DNA from 3 places in the Streptomyces sp. NPDC005303 genome. Region 3 is predicted to be linked to each of the others. Evidence: riboswitches for the same ligand, from Rfam matches in the RefSeq annotation. Region 3 holds a riboswitch; each other region holds the start of a gene.
The links. A riboswitch is a leader RNA that binds a small molecule or an ion and turns the genes downstream of it on or off. The one in region 3 is predicted to bind cyclic di-AMP.
Positions count from the first base shown of each region.

Region 1: it holds a riboswitch for cyclic di-AMP, as region 3 does, so the genes downstream of both, ABZT93_RS30835 (M23 family metallopeptidase) here and ABZT93_RS01865 (NlpC/P60 family protein) in region 3, are expected to answer to the same signal.
Region 2: it holds a riboswitch for cyclic di-AMP, as region 3 does, so the genes downstream of both, ABZT93_RS28565 (transglycosylase family protein) here and ABZT93_RS01865 (NlpC/P60 family protein) in region 3, are expected to answer to the same signal.

Region 1 is NZ_JBEXGM010000028.1:77,572-85,414, forward strand. It holds gene ABZT93_RS30805 (dihydrofolate reductase family protein) at 1-764, opposite strand, end outside; gene ABZT93_RS30810 (MarR family transcriptional regulator) at 886-1,395, shown strand; gene ribA (GTP cyclohydrolase II) at 1,517-2,158, shown strand; gene ABZT93_RS30820 (response regulator transcription factor) at 2,162-2,812, opposite strand; gene ABZT93_RS30825 (histidine kinase) at 2,800-3,951, opposite strand; tRNA gene ABZT93_RS30830 (tRNA-Met) at 4,117-4,190, shown strand; cyclic di-AMP (ydaO/yuaA leader) riboswitch at 4,500-4,657, shown strand; gene ABZT93_RS30835 (M23 family metallopeptidase) at 4,669-5,694, shown strand; gene ABZT93_RS30840 (aldo/keto reductase) at 5,850-6,794, shown strand; gene ABZT93_RS30845 (PrsW family intramembrane metalloprotease) at 6,808-7,843, opposite strand, start outside.
Region 2 is NZ_JBEXGM010000024.1:47,527-55,369, reverse strand. It holds gene ABZT93_RS28575 (transposase) at 304-753, shown strand; gene ABZT93_RS28570 (transglycosylase family protein) at 904-1,956, shown strand; cyclic di-AMP (ydaO/yuaA leader) riboswitch at 2,095-2,261, shown strand; gene ABZT93_RS28565 (transglycosylase family protein) at 2,265-2,948, shown strand; gene eno (phosphopyruvate hydratase) at 3,243-4,529, shown strand; gene ABZT93_RS28555 (septum formation initiator family protein) at 4,630-5,106, shown strand; gene ABZT93_RS28550 (DUF501 domain-containing protein) at 5,134-5,670, shown strand; gene ABZT93_RS28545 (Ppx/GppA phosphatase family protein) at 5,667-6,608, shown strand; gene ABZT93_RS28540 (NAD(P)/FAD-dependent oxidoreductase) at 7,040-7,843, shown strand, end outside.
Region 3 is NZ_JBEXGM010000001.1:378,627-386,469, reverse strand. It holds gene pcrA (DNA helicase PcrA) at 1-2,106, opposite strand, end outside; cyclic di-AMP (ydaO/yuaA leader) riboswitch at 2,653-2,814, shown strand; gene ABZT93_RS01865 (NlpC/P60 family protein) at 2,822-3,955, shown strand; gene ABZT93_RS01860 (tellurite resistance/C4-dicarboxylate transporter family protein) at 4,044-5,027, shown strand; gene ABZT93_RS01855 (hypothetical protein) at 5,005-5,358, opposite strand; gene ABZT93_RS01850 (NlpC/P60 family protein) at 5,813-6,874, shown strand; gene ABZT93_RS01845 (response regulator transcription factor) at 6,907-7,617, opposite strand; gene ABZT93_RS01840 (PspC domain-containing protein) at 7,614-7,843, opposite strand, start outside.

The DNA.
Region 1 (7,843 bases), on a different contig from region 3:
CCCACGCTGAACGCCGTCCGTGAAGGCGGGCAGTCGCTCGCCAACTCGCAGGCCAGGGCGAGCCAGTGGTGGTCCGCGGCGGCGGCGACCAGGCCCGTGCCGGGGGCGGTGGGCTCGTAGCGCATCAGGACCACGTCCTCGATGCGGCGGGTCTCCACCAGACGCAGCCGGCCTTCCTGGTAGGCGCCCGGGCCGAAGAGCCGGGGGGCCTGCGGACTGCCGACGAAGAGGGGGGCCAGGACGAGCTGCACCTCGTCCGCCAGGCCCTGCTGGAGGAGCTGGGTGTGGATCCGGCCGCCGCCCTCCACCATCAGCCGCTCCACTCCGCGCTCCTCGCGCAGATGCTCCAGCAGACGGCGCCAGTCCAGCTCGGGGCCGAGCGGAACGATGTCGGCCGAGATCCCCAGCGCCCTGGCCCGCTCCGCGCCCTGGTCCGTCGTGTAGACGACCTTCTCGCCGCCCGTGTGCCAGAAGTTCGCGGCCGGGTCCAGCTCGCCCGAGCCGCTGACCGTGACCTTCAGGGGGTACGGCGGTTTCCCGGCGGCGGCGCGGGCCGCGCGGCGCGTCTCGGAGTTCACCAGCAGGCGGGGGTTGTCGGCGCGGATCGTGCCCGCGCCGACGAGGATGGCGTCCACGGAGGCGCGGACCTCGTCGACGCGGTCGAAGTCGGCCGGGCTGGACAGGAGGAGGCGGTCGGGGCCGGTGTCGTCGAGGTAGCCGTCGAGGGAGACCGCGGCGGAGAGCAGGACGTAGGGGTGGGGCATCGGCGCGGTCCCTCTCGGAAACGGATGGCGGGGGTGAACGGAAGGCGCGGGTTCGGCGGGTGTCGGGGACTTCACGGACGGCGGTCTTGGTTCAAGTTTGAAGCAAACCTACACTGGGGGCATGACGACCCGCTGGCTCAGCCCCGACGAGCAGCGAGCCTGGCGTGCCTACATCGCCGCCTCGCTCCTCCTGGAGGACACCATCGACCGGCAGCTCCAGCAGGAGGCCGGCATGCCGCACCTGTACTACTCCATCCTGGCCAACCTCTCCGAGACCCCGGAGCGGCGGCTGCGGATGACCGATCTCGCCGAGGGCCTGAAGATCACCCGGCCCCGGCTGACGTACGCCGTCGCCCGGCTGGAGAAGGACGGGCTGGTGCGGCGCGAGAGCTGCAAGTGGGACAAGCGCGGCAGCCTCGCGGTCCTCACGGACGAGGGTATGGCGGTGCTGGAGCGGGCGGCGCCGGGCCATGTGGAGACGGTCCGCACCGCGCTCTTCGACCGGCTCACCCCGGAGCAGGTGGGGCAGCTGGAGGAGATCTTCACCAGTGTCACCGCAGGACTTCAAGGGGAGGACGGTCCCGCCGAGGAGGTCCCGTGGCGCCGACGGTCGTCCCCGTCCTGTTCGTGAGAAGTCCTGCGTGACGAGCGCCACAAAGGCGTTGCTTCAAATTTAAAGCATGAGGTAGTGTCTCGATCAGTAGAACTGCTTCAAATCTGAAGCAGGTGTGCCTACGGACCGGAGTACCCGCATGCCCGACCTGCCCGCCGCCACCCAGCGCTCCCGCGTCCGCGTCCCGCTGCGCTTCGGGGACGGTTACCGCGTAGACGCCGAGCTCGTCACCTTCCACGGCCTGGCCGACGGGCAGGAGCACCTTGCCGTCGTGCTCGGTGACCCCGCCCCCGGCACGGCCCCGCTGGTGCGCCTGCACTCCGAGTGCCTCACCGGCGATGTCTTCGGCTCCGCCCGCTGCGACTGCGGACCTCAGCTGCGTGAAGCGGTCGAGCGCATAGCCGAGCGCGGCGGTGTCCTGCTCTACCTGCGCCAGGAGGGCCGCGGCATCGGCCTCTACAACAAGCTCGACGCGTACGCCCTCCAGGACCAGGGCCTCGACACCTACGCCGCGAACACCGCGCTGGGCCTGCCCGAGGACGCCCGCGACTACACGGCGGCCGCGCAGATGCTGCAGGCCCTCGGGATCTCCGAGCTCGACCTGCTCTCCAACAACCCCGACAAGGCCGGCCAGTTGCGCGACCTCGGCATCGATGTCCGTGACCGGATCCCCACCGGAGTCTTCACCACCGCCCACAACGTCCGCTACCTGCGCGCGAAGGTCCTGCAGACCCAGCACACGCTGCCGCTGGCGGAGTTGACCGAACTCGGCGTCGGCTGACGCTCAGCTGGGCGTGTGCGCCAGATAGGCCAGCACGGCCAGCACCCGCCGGTGGCCGCTGTCGCTCGGTGGCAGGCCCAGCTTGAGGAAGACGTTGCCGATGTGCTTGCTGACCGCGCGCTCGGTGACGACGAGGGTCTTCGCGATGGTGGTGTTGTCGTACCCCTCGGCCATCAGCTTCAGCACCTCACGCTCGCGCGGGGTGAGGGAGTCGAGCGGTGTGTCACGGCGGCGGGTCAGGAGCTCGGTGACGACCTCGGGGTCGAGCGCGGTGCCGCCGGCCGCGACCCGCTCCAGCGCGTCGAGGAACTCGTCGACCCGGCCGACCCGGTCCTTCAGGAGATAGCCGACCCCGCTGGTGCCACCCGCCAGCAACTCGGCGGCGTACGACTCCTCGACGTACTGCGAGAGCACCAGTACCGGAAGTCCGGGGATCCGCTCCCGTGCCTCCAGGGCGGCCCGCAGACCCTCGTCGCGGAACCCGGGCGGCATCCGTACGTCGAGCACGGCCACGTCCGGCCGGTGGTCGAGCAGGGCGGGCAGGATCTCGGGGCCGGTGCCGACGACGGCCACGACCTCGTGCCCGGAGGACGTCAGCAGAAGGACGAGCCCCTCTCTCAGAAGGGCGTTGTCCTCGGCGATCACCACACGCACGGCAGCTCCACGTAGATCACGGTCGGGCCCCCGGCGGGGCTGGTCACTTCGAAGGTCCCGTCGAGCGCAGCGACCCTGCGCCGCATCCCGAGCAGCCCCGAGCCCGCGGGCTCGTCGACGCCGCCCCGGCCCTCGTCCCGCACCCGCACGGTCAGCCCGCGCCGGGTCCGGGCCAGCCGGACCTCGGCCCGGTCCGCACCGCTGTGCTTCGCCACGTTGGTGAGGGACTCGGCGACCACGAAGTAGGCGGCCGCCTCCACCGCCGCGGGCGCCCGGGTGCCCGCGTCCAGGCCGCCGTCGTCCACGGTCACCGTCAGCCCGCTGCTCGCCGCCAGCGCCCGCACCGCGCCGACCAGACCCCGGTCGGTGAGGATCGGCGGGTGGATGCCGCGCACCACGTGCCGCAGCTCGGTCAGTGCCCGCTCGGCCTGGGTCTGGGCGTCGTCCAGCAGCTTACGGGCGGCGTCCGGGTCACGGTCGTAGGCCCGCTTGGCGAGTCCGATCCGCATCGACAGCGCCACGAGGTTCGCCTGGGCGCCGTCGTGCAGGTCCCGTTCGATGCGGCGAAGTTCCGCCTCGTGCGCGGCGATGGCGTCGGCCCGGGTCTCCTTCAGCTCCTCGACCCGCCGGGCCAGCCTGGCCTTCGGGGACGGCATGAGCAGCGCGGTCGACCAGCGGGCCTCGGTGTCCGCGAGCCTCACGATCAGCGGGAGGACGACGGGGTCGCGGCGCAGCGCCCCGGCCCAGACACCGTCGACCACCAGGCCGAGGGGCCACAGGGGCAGGGCGAGGGCGAGCAGGGCGCCGTAGAGGTAGTAGCAGAGCATCCAGCGGAAGTCCGTGAGCGTGCCGGGGTCCCGCACCGAGATGCGCAGCCGCTCGCGCAGCGTGCCGGTCATCGGGGTGTAGGCCTCGGGGATCTCCCTGCCCGTCCACCGGGCGGTCAGATTCCGCTTGGCGCCCGCGATCCGCCGTATCAGCAGCACGGCCTCGGGCAGCAGCCAGCAGCCGACCACGACGACCGTGCCTGCGGCGGCGATCAGCAGCACGGTGATGAAGAGGTACATGCCGAAGCACATCGCCGCGGCCACGACGAGATGCACGGTCGCCATCGCCGCACGCTGCACCGACTTCCACATGCGGCTCACGCTAGACGAACGGCTCCCGGCGCACGGTGTAGCCGGCTACACCTTCCGGGCCGGGCGAGGGTTTCCGCACAGGGGGAGCCGGCCCGCACCGCCGGGCCTCCGGAACAACCCTGGCGCGAACCACCTCGCCGATGACGTATGCTGGTCACACAACGGCGCGGGGTGGAGCAGCTCGGTAGCTCGCTGGGCTCATAACCCAGAGGTCGCAGGTTCAAATCCTGTCCCCGCTACTCAAGGCTCAGGGCCGGAGTCCAGTCACTGGACTCCGGCCCTGAGTGTTTTCCCGGCCGTGCCGCACGGTACGACGTCTCGTGACGCGGGGTGAGCGAGTGACCGCCCTCCGCATAACAACTGACGCACCGTCAACACCTGTGCGCCATCCGACGAAGGGTCAACTCGCCCGTTTTTAGCCGTTCATGGGCCCTAAGTCCTGCGGGATTTCGTTAACGATCAAGCGGAACAGCTTGGAATCGAGCCCCCGGGTCTATTAACGTTCGATAACGCAGCGCGGTCGTCCCAGCCGTCACAAGAGACGGCTCCGTGCTCACGCGCCGAATTCCGCAAGGAAACCGGGGAACCACCAACTTGGGGTGAATCGCTCGTACTCCGCCGTGGCAGCACGGCGGGTATACGCGCGTAGGAGACCTTCCTGCTCCGAACCCGTCAGCTAACCCGGTAGGCGAGAAGGAAGGAAAGGAGCGCGCCCACGTGGCGTCCAACCCGCCTGCCCCCGAGGCGCCGTACGTTCCGAGCGACACCCTCGTGTACGGCGGCTACCGCGCCGACGACGAGGCCCCGCTCGGCGAGTGGAACCCGACCGCGGATTCCCTCGCTCCCGTACGAGGCCGGCATCGCGTCGCCAAGCAGCGTGGCGGGGGTTTCGCCCGTAGCTCCACCGTTCTCGGCGTCGGTGTCATAGCCGCCGTCAGCGCGGGCGGGATGGCCAGCGCCAACACCGGCAAGCCGCCGGTCTCCATCTCCATGCCCGACCTGGGCTCCGTGAGCTCGCTCATCTCGGACAACGCCGACACCGCCGCGGACGACACGAGCGCCTTCAGCAGTGTCGGCGCCACCACCGCCGACACCACTCAGGGCACCTCGGACGCCGGCGAGGCGCTGCGCTCGCGCATCCTGGCCCAGGCCGAGGTGCAGCAGGACCAGATCGACACCAAGGCCGCCCAGGCCGTCGCGGACGCCGCCCAGAAGGAGGCCGACGCGGCCGCCGCCAAGGCGGAGAAGGACGCTCAGGAGAAGGCCGCCGCCGCGAAGAAGAAGGCGGAGGAGGCGGCCGCGAAGAAGGCCGAGGCCGCGCGCCTGGCCGAGCTCGCCAAGCAGTACACGCTGCCGACCTCGTCGTACACCATCACGGGGACCTTCGGTCAGGCCGGTTCGCTGTGGTCCTCCGGCTACCACACGGGCCTCGACTTCGCCGCCCCCACGGGCACCCTCATCAAGGCGATCCACAGCGGCACCATCACCGAGGCCGGCTGGGCCGGTTCCTACGGCTACCGCACGATCCTCACCCTCGACGACGGCACCGAGCTGTGGTTCTGCCACCAGTCCTCGATCAATGTCAGCGTCGGCCAGAAGGTCGGCACGGGTGACGTCATCGGCCGCGTGGGCGCCACGGGCAACGTGACCGGCGCGCACCTGCACCTGGAGGTCCACCCGGGCGGCTCGGCCGACGGGATCGACCCGATGTCGTGGCTGCGCGGCAAGGGGCTCACCCCCTGAGGTCTCCCGCGGACTCCCGCGAACTCCGGCAGCCCTGACGACGTCCCCCCGACGTCAGGGCTGCCGGTGCTTCGGAGCGACTGATTCCGGTTGTTTACGAGGACTTTGCGGCCGTAGCGGAAGACCGGCGTCCGGCGCGGGCGTTGACGTATGGCATGACTTCTCTTCGCAAGCTCGGCTCCTCCGGCCTCGAGGTCTTCCCGCTCTCCCTGGGCGGCAACGTCTTCGGCTGGACCGCCGACGAAGCCACGTCCTTCGCCGTCCTCGACGCGTACACCGCGGCCGGCGGCAATTTCGTCGACACGGCCGACTCCTACTCGGCGTGGGTCGACGGGAACTCCGGCGGCGAGTCCGAGACGATCATCGGCAAGTGGCTGGCGGCCCGCGGCAACCGCGACGACGTCGTCATCGCCACGAAGGTCAGCCAGCACCCCGACTTCCAGGGCCTGAGCGCCGCGAACATCAAGGCGGCGGCGGAGGCTTCGCTGCGGCGCCTGGGCACCGACCACATCGATCTGTACTACACCCACTTCGACAAGCCGGAGATCCCCGTCGAGGAGATCGTCGGCGCGCTGGACGAACTGGTGAAGGCGGGCAAGGTGCGGGCGATCGGCGCCTCCAACATCTCCGCCGCGCGGCTCGCGGAGTTCCTCGCCTTCTCCGACCGCGAGGGGCTCGCGCGCTATGTCGCCCTCCAGCCCCACTACAACCTGGTCTCCCGCGACACGTACGAGGGCGAACTCGAGGCCGTCGCCTCCAGGGAGGGCCTCGCCGCCGTCCCGTACTACGCCCTCGCCTCCGGGTTCCTCACCGGTAAGTACCGCCCCGGTACGACGGTCGAGAGCGCGCGCCGGGCAGGCGCCGCCAAGCACCTGGAGACCGAACGCGGCCGTAAGGTCCTCGCGGCGCTCGACGACATCGCCGAGTCCCACACCGTCCCGGTCGCCACGGTCGCCCTCGCCTGGCTCGCCGCCCAGCCGACGGTCGCGGCCCCGATCGCGTCCGCCCGCACGGTCGAACAGCTGCCGGCGCTGCTGGGGGTGGGCGATCTGGTGCTGTCGGAGGAGGAGCTGGGGCGCCTGACGGAGGCGTCGGACTGACCTTCCGGCGCGGCTATGTCCGGTACGGGTTGTAGGCGGGGTACGGCACCGTCGGGTGGGCCGGGTGAACGGGGTGCGGCGGCTGGAGCGCGTGGGCCGGGTGAACGAGATGCGGCTGGGCCGGGTGCGCCGGGTATCCGTACACCCCGTACACCGGCCAGGGCGGCGCGGTCACCGGTACCGGCGGTGCCGTCATCCGGGCCGCGTGGTCCAGCGCGGGACGCGCCACGTCCCGGCGCCGCCACAGCTCGTGCAGCAACTCCCGCTCCCGTACGACGAAGTCCGCGTTCGCCCGCCCGAGCCGCCCCCGGTGCCGTAGGAACGCCAAGGATGTCGCGTACGCCTCGTACTGCGAGACCGCCCGCGCAGCGGCCCGCCCGCCGAACTGCCGCCGCGCGTAGTCCCGCGCCACCCGCCGCGCCCGCATCGAGCCCAGCGCATACGGCTCGGTCGGCGTCAGCCACCCGGCCACGGTGTACGCCGGCAGTTCGTCGCGCACGGTCTTCAGCTCCCGCTGCCGCGTCCAGATGACCAGCCAGGTCAGCAGCGCGAACGCCGGGAGCATGAACATCGCGTACACCGCGAAGAAGCCGAACTGCCCGAACGTCGAGGAGCCGTTCCAGGTGGCGTGCATGCCCATGGCGAGCAGCAGACCGGACAGCGGGAGGAGGATCCGCCGGATGCGCTGGCGTTCCGCCGACAGCGCGGAGATGCCGAAGCCGATGCCGGTGAGCACGGTGAACAGGGGGTGCGCGAACGGCGACATCACCACGCGCACGAAGAAGGTCGCGGCGGTGACGGAGGCGATGCCGCGGTCGCCGGTGAGCTGGTCGGTGCCGAAGGCGGTGCCGAGGTAGAGGATGTTCTCGGTGAAGGCGAAGCCGGTGGCGGTGACCCCCGCTATCACCACGCCGTCGACGATCCCGGTGAAGTCCCGTCTGCGGAACAGGAAGACGAGCAGCACGGCGGCGGCCTTGGCCGACTCCTCGACGATCGGCGCTATCACGGTCGCGCCGAGGGTGTCCGCGCCGGCCGGGTCGGCGGTCGCC
Region 2 (7,843 bases), on a different contig from region 3:
CCTGTTCCCGGTGACATCGAGAAGCAGCGCAGACGCGTGGAGGTCTTCGAGAAGTCACTCGAAGAGAAGGAGGAAGCCGCGGCGCGTGCAGTGGTCGATCTGGCGCGGAACCCGGGCCTCGGCCAGGCGGTCAAAGACGCCGCGTCGAAACAACTCGACCAGGACGTGCGGATCGCCGGAGAGATCCTTGCCATCGCGAGAGACGTGCTCGCGACCCACGAGGAGGCCGAGGCGAAGGTCAGCAGGGCCAAGGATCTCGCCGCCATCGCCAGGGCGGGAGGAAGGGCCCCGGCACTCTCCGAGATGAGAGAATTGATCGATCTCCTGGACATCACGGTGGAGCCTCTGGGCGAGGTACGGAAGCGCTCCGGCGTCGCATGCAAAGTGACGGAGTGGCATGAGCGCACCGGTACCCCGGTTCCTGCCGCGGTGTTCGAGTCGGAGTGGGACGCCGTAGAAGAGCTGGTAGGCGACTTCTTCGGGTATCGCCCCTTTGTGCGTGGCGCTGTTGATCTGCGGACACAGCTCAACGGCATTCTTCATCGGCTACGCACAGGGTGTCTTTGGGACGAACTTCCCGAACGTTACGGGCCATGGGCAGCGGTCAAGGATCGTCAGAACGCATGGTTCAGGAGGGGCTTCTGGCCCACTCTGATGCTTCGCCTCAACCGCCTTGGCGGAGGTACACCTGTCAGGCGTGAGCTGCGGGTTCCTCCTCTTCAGGTGTCCAGGCGCGGCTTGGGTGCGGGTTAAACATGACGCGCCCTCAAGTCTGTGATCTTCACGTGATCTACGCGGCATTAACTTGTGACAAGTGATCGAATCCCTATACGTTCACGGACCAGCGCGGTGCCCCGCAGTACCCACCGCGCGGGTACTTGCTGTCTCGGGAAAGGTCCCTCCATGCTCTCCGGGAACGGTCGTCACCGTCGCCCCCGTCAGGCTCCGGCTCTCCTCGTAGCGGCCGGTGTGACGGGATCAGCCATCGCGATCCCACTGCTCGGAGCGACCGGGGCGAGCGCCGCCACCGGCACCACCTGGGACCGTGTCGCGGAGTGCGAGAGCGGCGGTTCCTGGAGTGAGAACGACGGCAACGGCTACTACGGCGGCCTCCAGATGTCCCAGGAGAACTGGGAGAAGTACGGCGGCCTCGAATACGCCGAGACGGCCGACCTGGCCAGCCGCAACCAGCAGATAGCCGTGGCCGAGAAGCTCCTCGCGGACCAGGGCATCGCCGCGTGGCCGACCTGTGGTCTGCTCGGCGGTCTCAGCAAGGACTCGAGCTCGGCGGACGTCGACACGGGCGTGGGGAGCGGTACCCCCTCGACCTCGGCGTCCGGTTCGTCGAACTCGTCCGGCTCGTCGGGTTCGTCCGGCTCCTCCAACTCGTCGGACTCCGGGGATTCTTCCGGCGGTCTGCTCGACGCGCTGGACGGTTCGTCCGCGACGCCTTCGCCGTCGGCCACCCCCTCCAGTGGCGATTCCGCCAAGCCGGACAAAAAGAACTCTTCGGAATCCAAGGACTCCGCCGCAAAGGACGCACAGCCTTCCGACAGCTCACCCGTCGTGAGCCCAGAAGAGGACGAAGCGGACAAGTCGTGGCAGGAGGGCGGCTCTTCGGCCCTCGTGGACGTCGGCGCCCTCGGCTCCGGCAAGCACCGCGGTGGCAGTGCCGAGGAGGTTGCGACGAAGAGCACGGCCTCCGCCCCGGCCGGCCGGCACGCCGCCGCGACCTACGTCGTCCGGGAAGGTGACTCTCTCGTCTCCATCGCCGACTCCCTTGGCCTCGACGGCGGATGGCGCGCCCTCTACGCCGAGAACAAGGACCGCATCGGGGCCGACCCGAGCAACATCGTCGCCGGTCAGACGCCGACACAGGGGCTGAATAGGGCTGAAAAGCCCAGAAAAACAGCGGGAGTTCACGTCACACTTCACACCGAATGTCCACTTTGGTGAAAGTGTGGGATGAGTCTCAGAAGCCCTGATCGTCTTTGAAATTCCGCCGAGCGCGTGTCTACGGTCGTCACCGCTCGGCAACCCGAGCCCCGTCTGTCGCAACGCCGAATCCTGCCAGCGGCCGTACGGGAACAGTCGTCGCGTCAAGCGCCGTAGGCAGGAGCGGGGGACCCAGGTAAGTGCCGGGCCCAGCAGTTCACGCTGGACCGGCTTGGGGTTAAGTCGCGCACCGCGAGGTGGGCGACCGGGCAACTCAACCGGCCCGAACCCGACAGCTCACCTCGCAGGCGTCGGTGAGGGGATCCACCATGCTGTTTTCCGGCAAGGGCAAGCACCGTCGTCCGTCCAAGGCCACCCGGGCCGCCGCGCTCGCCGGTGTCACCGGTGTCGCCATCGCCGCCCCGCTGATGGCGGCCGGCAACGCCTCCGCCGCCACCGCCTCCGAGTGGGACGCCGTCGCCCAGTGCGAGTCCGGCGGCAACTGGTCCATCAACACCGGCAACGGCTACTACGGCGGCCTGCAGTTCTCGGCCTCCACCTGGGCCGCGTACGGCGGTACGCAGTACGCCGCGCAGGCCAACCAGGCCAGCAAGTCGCAGCAGATCTCCGTCGCCGAGAAGGTCCTCGCCTCCCAGGGCAAGGGCGCCTGGCCGGTCTGCGGCACGGGCCTGTCCAGCGCCTCCTACAACGGCGGCAGCAGCTCGTCCTCCTCCGGCTCCTCGAACTCGGGCACCAGCACCCGTTCGACCGACGAGCAGAGCGCCTCCCGCTCCTCCGAGCGTCCGGCCGCCAAGAAGACCGTCACCACCCCGACCGGCAAGAAGGTCAAGAAGGGCGACGGCGAGTACAAGGTCGTCAAGGGTGACACCCTCAGCTCGATCGCCGAGAAGCACAAGGTCAAGGGCGGCTGGCAGAAGCTGTTCAAGCTGAACAAGGACATCATCGACGATGCCGACTTCATCTTCCCGGGCCAGCAGCTCCACCTGAAGTAAGACCCAGCTGAACCACAGGGCCCTCACAGCCGTGTCCTTCAGGATGAAGGCCTCGTGAGGGTCACCCCCCGTCCCCACGGGCTCCCCGCTCCGGTGCGTGTTCCCCCGTACGCACCGGGGCGGGGTTTTTTCTTGCCCTGCTGTCGGGACGTCTTTGTTCAGTTCAGAAACAATTTACTCTCGGTTCTGTCCATGGGTCGGTCCACACGGTGGCCGATCCCCCGGAGCCGGTTAGGCTCGGACTCGCAGAACCCACCGCGGTCCCGGCGGACCGTGTCACATCCCAAGAAGGAGATGCTCGTGCCGTCCATCGACGTCGTCGTAGCCCGGGAAATCCTGGACTCCCGAGGCAACCCCACGGTCGAGGTCGAGGTCGGCCTCGACGACGGCAGCACCGGTCGTGCCGCCGTCCCCTCCGGCGCCTCCACGGGCGCCTTCGAGGCCATCGAGCTTCGCGACGGTGACCCGAACCGCTACCAGGGCAAGGGTGTCGAGAAGGCCGTCCTGGCCGTCATCGAGCAGATCGGCCCGGAGCTGGTCGGCTACGACGCCACCGAGCAGCGCCTGATCGACCAGGCGATGTTCGACCTGGACGCCACCGACAACAAGGGCTCGCTCGGCGCCAACGCCATCCTCGGCGTCTCCCTGGCCGTCGCCCACGCCGCCTCCGAGGCCAGCGACCTCCCGCTCTTCCGCTACCTGGGCGGTCCGAACGCGCACCTGCTGCCGGTGCCGATGATGAACATCCTGAACGGCGGCTCGCACGCCGACTCCAACGTGGACATCCAGGAGTTCATGATCGCCCCGATCGGCGCGGAGTCCTTCTCCGAGGCGCTGCGCTGGGGCACCGAGGTCTACCACACCCTCAAGAAGGTCCTGAAGAGCAAGGGCCTGTCCACCGGCCTCGGCGACGAGGGCGGCTTCGCGCCGAACCTGGAGTCCAACCGCGCCGCCCTGGACCTCATCCTCGAGGCGATCAAGGAAGCCGGTTACATCCCCGGCGAGCAGGTCGCCCTGGCGCTCGACGTCGCCGCCTCCGAGTTCTACAAGGACGGCAAGTACCAGTTCGAGGGCAAGGACCGCTCCGCCGCCGAGATGACGGAGTACTACGAGGAGCTCGTGGCGGCCTACCCGCTCGTCTCCATCGAGGACCCGCTGTTCGAGGACGACTGGGCCGGCTGGAAGGTCCTCACCGACAAGCTGGGCGACAAGGTCCAGATCGTCGGCGACGACCTGTTCGTCACCAACCCCGAGCGCCTGGCCCGCGGCATCGAGGACGGCGCCGCCAACGCGCTGCTCGTCAAGGTGAACCAGATCGGCTCGCTCACCGAGACCCTCGACGCCGTCGAGCTCGCCCAGCGCAGCGGCTTCAAGTGCATGATGTCCCACCGCTCCGGCGAGACCGAGGACGTCACCATCGCCGACCTGGCCGTCGCCACCAACTGCGGCCAGATCAAGACCGGCGCCCCGGCCCGCTCCGAGCGTGTCGCCAAGTACAACCAGCTGCTGCGCATCGAGGAGATCCTCGACGACGCCGCGGTGTACGCGGGCCGCTCGGCCTTCCCCCGCTTCAAGGGCTGACCTCACCAGGTCAATCCTCAGCCAGTCGTACGTACGTCCCCGTACCGGTCCCGTACCGTGTGCGGGGACGTACGCACGTAGAAGGGGAGGCGGAGAGCCGATGGCCGTGAAGGACCGGGACCGTTTCTCCACCGCGACCAGGATCAGAATCCTCGGTGAGCAGACCGCGGCCCGTGTCTACCGCTCCCAGAGCAAACGGCAGGCCCGCCGCTCCCGGCTGACCGGGCGGGCCGCGCTGCTCGCCCTGGTGCTGTGCACCCTGGTGGTGGCGCTGGCGTACCCGATAAGGCAGTACGTCTCCCAGCGTGCCGAGATCGCCGATCTCCAGCGGGAGAAGGCGCGGGCCGCCGAGCGGGTCGAGAAGCTGCGCGACCTCAAGGCGCGCTGGCAGGACGACGCCTACGCTGAGCAGCAGATCCGGCAGCGGCTGCACTATGTGATGCCGGGGGAGACGGGCTTCATCGTCGTCGACCCGGACGCGGCGAAGCGGTCCCGTACCGATCTCGGGGCCGCCGACCGCCCCTGGTACTCCAACGTCTGGGACGGCGTCGACAAGTCCGACGCCTCCGACCAGTGAGACCGTGAGACCTAGAGAAAGACAGGCATGGAAACGCCCCCGCCGACCACCCCGCGCACCGAGCCCACCGACGCCGACGTCGAGGCCTTCAAGCAGCAGCTCGGGCGGCCGCCGCGCGGACTGCGCGCGATCGCGCACCGCTGCCCCTGCGGACAGCCGGACGTGGTGGAGACGGCCCCTCGCCTCCCCGACGGCACGCCCTTCCCGACGACGTACTACCTGACGTGCCCGCGCGCCGCCTCGGCGATCGGCACGCTGGAGGCGAACGGCGTCATGAAGGAGATGACGGAGCGGCTCCAGACTGATCCGGAGCTCGCGAAGGCGTACCGGGCCGCGCACGAGGACTACCTCGCCCGCCGGGACGCCATCGAGGTCCTGGAGGGCTTCCCGAGCGCGGGAGGTATGCCGGACCGGGTGAAGTGCCTGCACGTCCTGGTCGGCCACTCGCTGGCCGCCGGACCGGGCGTCAACCCGCTGGGCGACGAGGCGATCGCGATGCTGCCGGAGTGGTGGCGCAAGGGCGCCTGTGTGACCCTCGCCGGGACCGAGGAGAACGACCAGTGACCCGCGTCGCCGCCATCGACTGCGGTACGAACTCCATCCGCCTCCTCGTGGCGGACTGCGACCCGGCGACCGGCGAACTGGTCGACCTGGACCGGCGTATGACCATCGTGCGGCTCGGGCAGGGCGTCGACCGGACCGGGCGGCTCGCGCCCGAGGCGCTGGAGCGAACCTTCGCGGCCTGCCGGGAGTACGCGGCGGTCGTCAAGGAGCACGGCGCCGAACGGCTGCGGTTCGTCGCCACCTCCGCCTCCCGGGACGCCGAGAACCGGGACGAGTTCGTGCGCGGCGTCATGGACATCCTCGGAGTGGAGCCCGAGGTCATCTCCGGGGACCAGGAGGCCGAGTTCTCCTTCACCGGGGCGACCAGGGAACTCACCGGCAGCGACCACCTCGCCAAGCCGTATCTCGTGGTGGACATCGGCGGCGGTTCGACGGAGTTCGTCGTGGGCGACGACCATGTGCGCGCCGCACGCTCCGTGGATGTGGGGTGTGTGCGGATGACCGAGCGGCACCTGGTGCGGGACGGGGCCGTCAGCGACCCGCCCACCGACGCCCAGATCGCCGCGATGCGGGCCGACATCGAGGCCGCCCTCGACCTCGCCGAGGAGACCGTGCCGCTGCGCGAGGCGCGCACCCTGGTGGGTCTCGCCGGGTCCGTCACCACCGTCTCGGCGATCGCGCAGGAGCTGCCGGAGTACGACTCGCAGGCCATCCACCACTCCCGGGTCTCCCACGACCGCGTTCGCGAGATCACCGACTGGCTGCTGCGCTCCACCCACGCCGAGCGCGCGGCCGTGCCCTCCATGCATCCGGGGCGGGTGGACGTGATCGGGGCCGGGGCCCTCGTCCTGCTCACGATCATGGAACGGATCGGTGCCGAGGAGGTCGTCGTGAGCGAGCACGACATCCTCGACGGCATCGCGTGGTCCATCGCGTAGGCCCTGCGGGCACCTCTGCTGAGCAGGTAGAACAACGTATGAGCGCGTCCGGGGGGCCCTTCGGGGCCCCTCTTCGACGTGGCGCCGAGAAACTTCGTGAAGTTCTTCACAAGGAATTTGGTCCGGCCGGACGACGAATGTGCTCCGGTTGACCCTTCCGGGGGCTCAACACCCGTGTGAACACGTTCAAAACGGTGAGTTGCGGACCTCGGGCGAGGGGTGGGGGAGGTGGCTGCGAGGACCCCTCACAGGGCGGCTTTCGGCGCAGAGAGGCAGCTCACGCGGCATTGACAACGGGTCGCCTTACACGCTGGTTCCCGTTCCGCGCCATGACTTGGATCACGCGAGTCGCGGAGGATAACACACACCTTCCAAGAGCTTGTGAAGGGGCGCACGAGCGACCCCCCTGGGGCAGGTGGATACTCGATGCCATGAGCACCACGGAGCGTCCCAGGATCCTCGTAGTAGGCGGTGGGTACGTAGGCCTGTACGCAGCTCGGCGCATTCTCAAGAAGATGCGCTACGGCGAGGCGACCGTCACGGTCGTCGACCCCCGGTCGTACATGACCTACCAGCCCTTCCTCCCCGAAACCGCCGCCGGCAACATCTCCCCGCGCCACGTCGTCGTCCCGCTGCGACGCGTGCTGCCGAAGGCGGAGGTGCTCACCGGCCGGGTCACCACCATCGACCAGGACCGCAAGGTCGCCACGATCGCCCCGCTGGTCGGCGAGGCGTACGAGCTGCCCTTCGACTACCTGGTGATCGCGCTCGGCGCGGTCTCCCGCACCTTCCCGATCCCCGGCCTCGCCGAGCAGGGCATCGGCATGAAGGGCGTCGAGGAGGCCATCGGCCTGCGCAACCACGTGCTGGAGCAGCTCGACAAGGCCGACTCCACGAAGGACGAGGAGATCCGCCGCAAGGCGCTCACCTTCGTCTTCGTCGGCGGCGGTTTCGCGGGTGCGGAGACCATCGGCGAGGTCGAGGACATGGCCCGCGACGCGGCCAAGTACTACACCAACGTCTCGCGCGAGGACATGCGGTTCATCCTCGTCGACGCCGCCGACAAGATCCTTCCCGAGGTCGGCCCCAAGCTGGGCGCCTACGGCAAGGAGCACCTGGAGAGCCGGGGCGTGGAGATCTACCTCTCCACCTCGATGGACTCCTGCGTCGACGGCCACGTGGTCCTCAAGAACGGCCTGGAGGTCGACTCCAGCACCGTCGTGTGGACCGCCGGC
Region 3 (7,843 bases):
GGAGGACCGGGTCAGATACAGCCGCTCACGCGCGCGCGTGATCCCGACGTACGCCAGGCGCCGCTCCTCCTCCAGCTCCTTGGTCTGGCCGAGGGCGCGCATGTGCGGGAAGACGCCGTCCTCCATGCCGGTGAGGAAGACGACCGGGAACTCCAGGCCCTTGGCGGTGTGCAGGGTCATCAGGGTGATGACTCCGGAGCCGTCCTCGTCCTCGTCGGGGATCTGGTCGGAGTCGGCGACGAGCGCGACCCGCTCCAGGAAGTCGGAGAGCGAGCCGGGCTCCTCGCCCTCGCCCGACTCCTGCTCGAACTCCAGGGCCACGGCGGCGAGTTCCTGAAGGTTCTCGATACGGGTCTCGTCCTGCGGGTCGGTGGAGGCCTGCAACTCGGCGAGGTAGCCGGTGCGTTCGAGCACCGCTTCCAGGACGGTCGCCGGGCCCGCGCCGGACTCGACGATCGTACGGAGCTCCTCCATCAGCACGTTGAACCGCTTCACGGCGTTGGTGGAGCGCGCGGCCATGCCGTACGCCTCGTCGACGCGCTTGAGGGCCTGCGGGAAGCTGATCTTCTCGCGCTGGGACAGGGCGTCGATCATCGCCTCGGCACGGTCACCGATGCCGCGCTTGGGGACGTTGAGGATCCGGCGCAGGGGCACCGAGTCCTCGGGGTTGGCGAGGACGCGCAGGTAGGCCAGGACGTCCCGGACCTCCTTGCGCTCGTAGAAGCGGACGCCGCCGACGACCTTGTAGGGCAGGCCGACACGGATGAAGACCTCTTCGAAGACACGGGACTGGGCGTTGGTGCGGTAGAAGACGGCGACATCGCCGGCCTTCGCGTCGCCCGCGTCCGTGAGGCGGTCTATCTCGTCGGCGACGAACTGCGCCTCGTCGTGCTCGGTGTCGGCGACATAGCCGGTGATGCGCGCACCCGCGCCCGCGTTGGTCCACAGGTTCTTGGGGCGGCGGGACTCGTTGCGCTCGATGACGGCGTTGGCGGCGGTGAGGATCGTCTGGGTGGAGCGGTAGTTCTGCTCCAGCAGGATCGTGGTCGCGTTGGGGTAGTCCTCCTCGAACTGGAGGATGTTGCGGATGGTCGCGCCGCGGAAGGCGTAGATCGACTGGTCGGCGTCACCGACGACACAGAGCTCGGCGGGCGGCAGGTCGTGCTCGCTCGGCGGTACGTCCACCGGATGCTCGGAGGTCCCTACCAGCTCCCTGACCAGCGCGTACTGCGCATGGTTGGTGTCCTGGTACTCGTCGACGAGGACATGCCGGAAGCGGCGGCGGTAGTGCTCGGAGACATCGGGGAACGCCCGGAGCAGGTTGACCGTCGTCATGATCAGGTCGTCGAAGTCGAGAGCGTTCGCCTCGCGGAGGCGCGACTGGTACATCGCGTAGGCCTGGGCGAGGGTCTTCTCGAAGCCGTCGGTGGCCTGGGCGGCGAAGTCCTCCTCGTCGATCAGCTCGTTCTTCAGGTTGCTGATCTTGGCGCTGAAGGACTTCGGCGGGAATTTCTTGGGGTCGAGGTCCAGGTCACGGCAGACCAGCGCCATGAGCCGCTTGGAGTCGGCGGCGTCGTAGATCGAGAAGGAGGAGGTGAACCCGAGCTTCTTCGACTCCCTGCGCAGGATCCGCACGCACGCGCTGTGGAAGGTCATGACCCACATCGCGTTCGCGCGCGGGCCGACGAGCTGCTCGACGCGCTCCTTCATCTCGCCCGCGGCCTTGTTGGTGAAGGTGATCGCGAGGATCTGGCCCGGGTGGACATTGCGCTCGCCGAGGAGGTGGGCGATGCGGTGGGTGAGCACCCGGGTCTTGCCGGAGCCGGCACCGGCCACGATGAGCAGCGGGGAGCCGGAGTGCACGACGGCCGCGCGCTGGTTCTCGTTCAGCCCCTCCAGGAGCGTGGCCGGGTCCACCACCGGGCGCGGGGCGCCGTCGCGGTAGTAGGCGTCCCGGTCGGGGGGCACGTCGAACTTCCCACCGAACAGGTCGTCCGGAACCTGCTCCGGTCCGTGCTCGTCCTCGGGCGGCGGCGGGGGTTCCTCCCCATGCCCGCGAGGGGCCTGGAGGTCCGCCAGGAAGCTGTCGTCAAAGAGGCTGCTCATCGCTCTCCGAGTCTAGGGCTCCCCACTGACAGCCCGCCGCCGCCCCGAGAACATCCACCCGTACCAGAACCCGATGATCTTCCGACCGGACCTCCTGGCGCCCTCCTGGGCTCCGGACCTCCGGACCTCCGGACTTCCTGGCTTCCTGGCTTCCTGGCCTCCTGGCCTCCTGGCCTCCTGGCCGACGGCCACGCCCGCCGGGACCGGCCACCCTCACGTCCCTGCGCCTGCCGTGCGAGACCTTCGTCACGGCACAGGCACAGGCCCGGCCGACCGCCAGGTGAAGACCAACCCGCCCCCGGCTACGGCGGCCCCTGAAACCGGCCCCTGAAACCAGCCCCAAAAGGCGAGCAGACGGCATCGCGCCACCGAAAATAGCCCCAAGGCATCCCAGATCGCCGCGAATTCGCGAGGCGAAGCGCCCCCTGGGACGAAGGTCACGAAAATGTATCGGGCATATCGAACATCAACCTTCACAGGGGCCACACCAGTTGGTTACCGTTCCGGACAGGCCGTACGACCCCCTCCGGCGAACCTCGCCGGGCCGCACGGCCTCCGCCGAGTCCGCAGCGCCGCCGCGCGCCCGGAGCCGGGGACCCACCGAACCCGGGGTGAATCGGCCGACTCCCGCGCAGGGGAGCGCCGTAGGGCAACCCTTCCCGCCCGAACCCGACAGCTAACCCGGTAGGCGGAGCATCGGAAGGAGTCGCCTCCCTTGGCGTCGCACCGCAAGTCGCGTCCCGTCGGTACGCGCATGGCAGGCATACGGACCCCGGCCCTCGCGACGGCCGCCCTCACCTCCGTGGCCCTGCTGTCCCAGTCGGCGAACGCCGCGCCGGCCGATGACAAGCCGAGTCTCGAAGAGGTCGAGAAGAAGGTCGACGACCTCTACCGCCAGGCCGAGTCGGCGACCGACGGCTACAACGCGGCGAAGGAGAAGACGGCCAAGCAGCGCAAGCAGGTCGACACGCTCCTCGACGACGTCGCCCAGCGCACCCAGAAGCTCAACAAGGCACGCGAGGAACTCGGGTCCTTCGCCGCGGCCCAGTACCGCACCGGTGCCTCCGCGCCCGACACGGCGACCTTCCTGCTCGCCGACACCCCGCAGGACTACTTCGACCAGACACAGCTCATGGGCCGCTTGACGAGCCGCCAGAAGGGCGCGGTCGACGACTTCGTCTCCGAGCAGTCCGCGACGATGAAGAAGCGCCAGGAGGCCTCGCAGAGCCTTCAGTCGCTCAGCGAGACGCAGAGCGACCTGAAGACCGCCAAGGCGACCGTCCAGAAGAAGCTCGCCGACGCGCGCGAGCTGCTGTCGGAGCTGACCGCCCAGGAGAAGGCGCGGCTCGCGGCGATCGAGCAGCGCAAGCAGCAGGAGGCGGCCCGCAAGGCGGCGGAGCTGGCGCAGCAGCAGGCGGCGGCCGAGAAGGCCGCACAGGAGACCGCCGCCCCGCAGCAGAGCACGTCGACGGCGCCCGACTCCTCGTACGCCACCAAGGCCGCCAAGGCCCTCGCCTTCGCCCGCGCGCAGATCGGCAAGCCGTACGTCTGGGGCGCCACCGGCCCCGACTCCTACGACTGCTCGGGGCTCACCCAGGCCGCCTGGAAGGCGGCGGGCGTAGACCTCCCCCGCGTCACCTACGACCAGGTCAACGCCGGCACCACGGTCTCCCTGGCCGACGCCCAACCCGGTGACCTGGTCTTCTTCTACGACGACATCAGCCACGTCGGCCTCTACATCGGCAACGGCATGATGATCCACGCCCCCAAGCCGGGCGCGTACGTCCGCGAGGAGTCGATCTACTACGACGGCGAGTCGGGGATCCACAGCGTGGTCCGCCCGGCCTGAGGTCGCACAGCCCGCACTCGCGTGCATTTCCGCACGCGCGCGTGCGCGCCCCGTCCGCACGGCACGGGGAACTTCCTAGCATCGGCACATGTCCGGTACCTCCCCCCACTCCCCCCTGCGCGCCTGGTGGACGCGGCGCCCGCCCGCGGCCGGGGCGGCGGTGATGGCGACCGGCATCGTGTCGCTCGGGCTCGGTCTGACCGGGCACGAGACGCTGTCCCGGATCGCCCTGGTGCTCGGTTGCGCGGCCTGGCTCGGGCTGGCCGCCGAGTTCGCCGTACTACTGCTGCGGGAGCGCTCGCGATGGGCCGTGGACGCCGGAACACCGGGCGCCCTGACGGCCGTGGCGGCGACCACCGTCCTCGGCACCCGGTTCTCGGCACTCGGCCGGCAGACCCTCGCCGAGGCGCTGCTGGCCCTGTCCGCGCTGCTGTGGCCGGTGCTGCTCGTGCTCGTCGTGGGGCGCTGGACGCGGCGGATGCCCGGCGGGGTGTTCCTCTGCTGTGTCGCCACCCAGGGCCTCGCGGTCCTCGGCGCCACGCTCGCCCCGGCAGAGTCAGCGGCCTGGCTCGCGCACGCGGCGCTCGTGCTGTTCTGGCTCGGCCTGGTCCTCTACGTTGTCGCGCTCTTCCGCTTCGATCTGCGCCAGGTGCTGGAGGGACCGGGCGACCAGTGGATCGCGGGCGGCGCGCTCGCCATCTCGGCGCTCGCCGGCTCGAAGCTGATCGCCGCGGACAGCGCAAGCCTGTACCTGTGGAACGATGACGACCTCGGCGTCCTGCGCGCGGTGACCGTCGCCCTGCTGGTGCTCGACCTGGCCTGGTACGCCGTCCTGCTGGCGGCCGAGTTCGTACGGCCGCGTCTGCGCTACGACGTGCGCCGCTGGGCCACCGTGTTCCCCATGGGCATGGCCGCGGTGGCGGCTCTGTCGGTCTCCGCCGCCGTGGACGTCCCGTCGCTCCGGACACCGGGTGAGGTGCTGCTGTGGATCTCCGTGGCGGCCTGGCTGGCCGTCGCGGCCGGGGCGGCCGACTCCGCTCGTGCCGCCGTCAGGTCCACAGCACCGCGATGAAGACATTGGCCGTGGTCAGCGCTCCGACCAGGCCGAACAGGCTCTTGTCCACCTTCTCGTCGTCCCGCTTCACATAGACGAGACCGAGGATCACGATCAGCAGGGCCAGCTTCACGCCGATCTTGATGTTGTTGACGTGCTGGTCGTCGGCCTGGTTGAGGCCGACCAGGATCACCCCGGTGACCAGCATCGTCGCGGCGCCGTGCAGCATCGCGGGAACGAACCGGGCGGCGCCCTGGCCCATCGCCTTCATCTGGGTGAGGAAGCCTCCGAGGAGCGAGGCGATACCGATGATGTGCAGGCCGACGAAGAGATGGATGAGTACGTCCATGGGGCCGGAGCCTATGCCGGGGCGCGAGGGACACTCGCACCGGCCCCTTGAGCAGATGTTGCATATATGCGACCCATAGCACTCCCCGCCGGTCACGGGTCCCGGAATCCTTACTTCGGTCAGCGCACCGCGCGAAGTCGACGATGCCACCCCGGGATCACGGTCACCTTCGGTCACCCGGCGGTCCCCTGGCGGCACTTCCGCACAACGCGTTACCTCCCGGACACGGTCGGTTTAGCGTCCTCCACCAGGTGACCGGCTCCCCACCGCCGCCCGGGCCAGGGGCGGCAGTCGGCCACCACCGCCGAGAAGGTCCGGCGGCGGCCCGCTCCCCCTGTGCAGGCCGTCGCCGGACGCGCACACCGCCCCGGGCGGTCGTACGGCCGCTCCCCCTGGCGTTCGTACGTCCGTGAGCCCCGGGGCGGCCGATCGTAGGAAGGGACGTGCAGTCCACTTGGCAGCACACCGCAAGCCCCACAGCCGCTCGGCCGGCGGTCACACGGTCCGTACGGCAGCGACGATCGCCCTCGCGGGGGCCGCGAGCGCGACGGGGTTCAACGGGATCGGACACGCCGAGCCGCAGCTCACTCCGGAGCAGGTCAAGGCGAAGGTGGACCGGCTGTACCAGGAGGCCGAGGCCGCCACGGAGAAGTACAACGGGGCGAAGGAGAAGGCGGAGGCGGCCGAGACCCGGCTGGACACCCTGCGGGACGAGGCGGCCCGCAGGACGGAGCAGCTCAACGAGGCGCGGGACACGCTGGGCACGATCGCCGCGGCCCAGTACCGGGGCGGCGGCCTCGACCCCGCGATGCAGCTCGCGTTGACGGACGACCCCGACCGGTACCTGGACAGCGCCGAGTTCGTCGAGCGAGCCGGTACGCGCCAGGCCGCCTCCGTGGCGGACGTACGCCGGCAGTTGCGGGAGATCGAGCAGCTGCGCGGGGCCGCGCACATCGAGCTGGCCTCGCTGAAGTCGCGTCAGACGGAGCTGAAACGGCACAAGAAGACGATCACCGGCAAACTGGGCGCGGTCCGCCGACTGATGTCCCAGCTGTCGGCCGAGGAACGGTCGGTGCTCGGGAGCGGCCAGGATCGCGCCTCACGGGCCACGACGGGCGCACGCGAGGAACTGACGGGCCCCGGAGCGGCCGCCACGGGAGCCCCCGACTCCCGTGCCGCGGCTGCCGTTTCGTACGCCTACGCCAAGCTGGGCAGCCCCTACGTCTGGGGTGCCACCGGGCCGGACGCCTTCGACTGCTCGGGCCTCATCCAGGCCGCGTACCGCTCCTCCGGTGTCTCCCTGCCCCGCACGACCTACGCCCAGATCGACGCCGGCCGGCGGGTCTCCCGCTCCGAACTCCTCCCCGGCGACCTGGTGTTCTTCTACTCGGGCATCAGCCACGTCGGCCTCTACATCGGCAACGGGCAGATGATCCACGCCCCGAACCCCTCGGCACCGGTGCGGGTGGCACCGATCGACGAGATGCCGTTCGCGGGGGCCACGCGCGTGGTGTGAGCGGGCGGGGTGTGAGCGGGCGAGGGCGTGCGTCAGACCAGCCGTCGCGCCGTCGCCCACCGCGTCAGCTCGTGACGGTTCGACAGCTGCAGCTTCCGCAGCACCGCCGAGACATGGGACTCGACCGTCTTCACCGAGATGAACAGCTGCTTGGCGATCTCCTTGTACGCGTAACCGCGCGCGATGAGCCTCAGCACCTCGCGCTCGCGCTGGGTGAGGCGGTCCATGTCCTCGTCGACCGGCGGGGCGTCGGTGGAGGCGAAGGCGTCCAGGACGAAGCCGGCCAGGCGCGGCGAGAAGACCGCGTCGCCCTCCTGGACCCGGAAGACGGAGTCGACGAGGTCCGTGCCGGTGATCGTCTTCGTCACATAGCCGCGCGCACCGCCCCGGATCACTCCGATCACGTCCTCGGCCGCGTCCGAGACGGACAGGGCCAGGAAGCGGACGGGCTGTTCGGCGTCGGCCATCAACGGGGCGCACCGGCGCAGGACCTCGACCCCACCGCCGCCCGGGAGATGGACGTCGAGGAGAACGACCTCGGGACGGGTCGCGGTGATGACGGTGACGGCCTGGTCGACGTCCGCGGCCTCCCCGACCACCTCGACGCCGGTCTCCTCGGTCCGGCCGATCTCGGCCTGGACGCCCGTACGGAACATGCGGTGGTCGTCGACGAGGACCACACGCACCCGGCGCCCGTCCGCGCCCCCCGTGACCTCCGCCGTGCCGTTCGCCTCGTCGCTCATGACGTCTTCTCCGCCCTCTCCATCTCCAGCTCGACCTCCGTGCCGCCGCCCGGCACCGCACGCAGCCGGGCCGTGCCGCCATGGCGCTCCATGCGGCCGATGATCGATTCTCTGACACCCATCCGGTCGGCGGGTATCGAGTCGAGGTCGAAGCCGGGGCCGCGGTCCCGGACGGACACGAAGACCGTCCTGCCCTCGACTTCGGCGTAGACCTGTACGGCGCCGC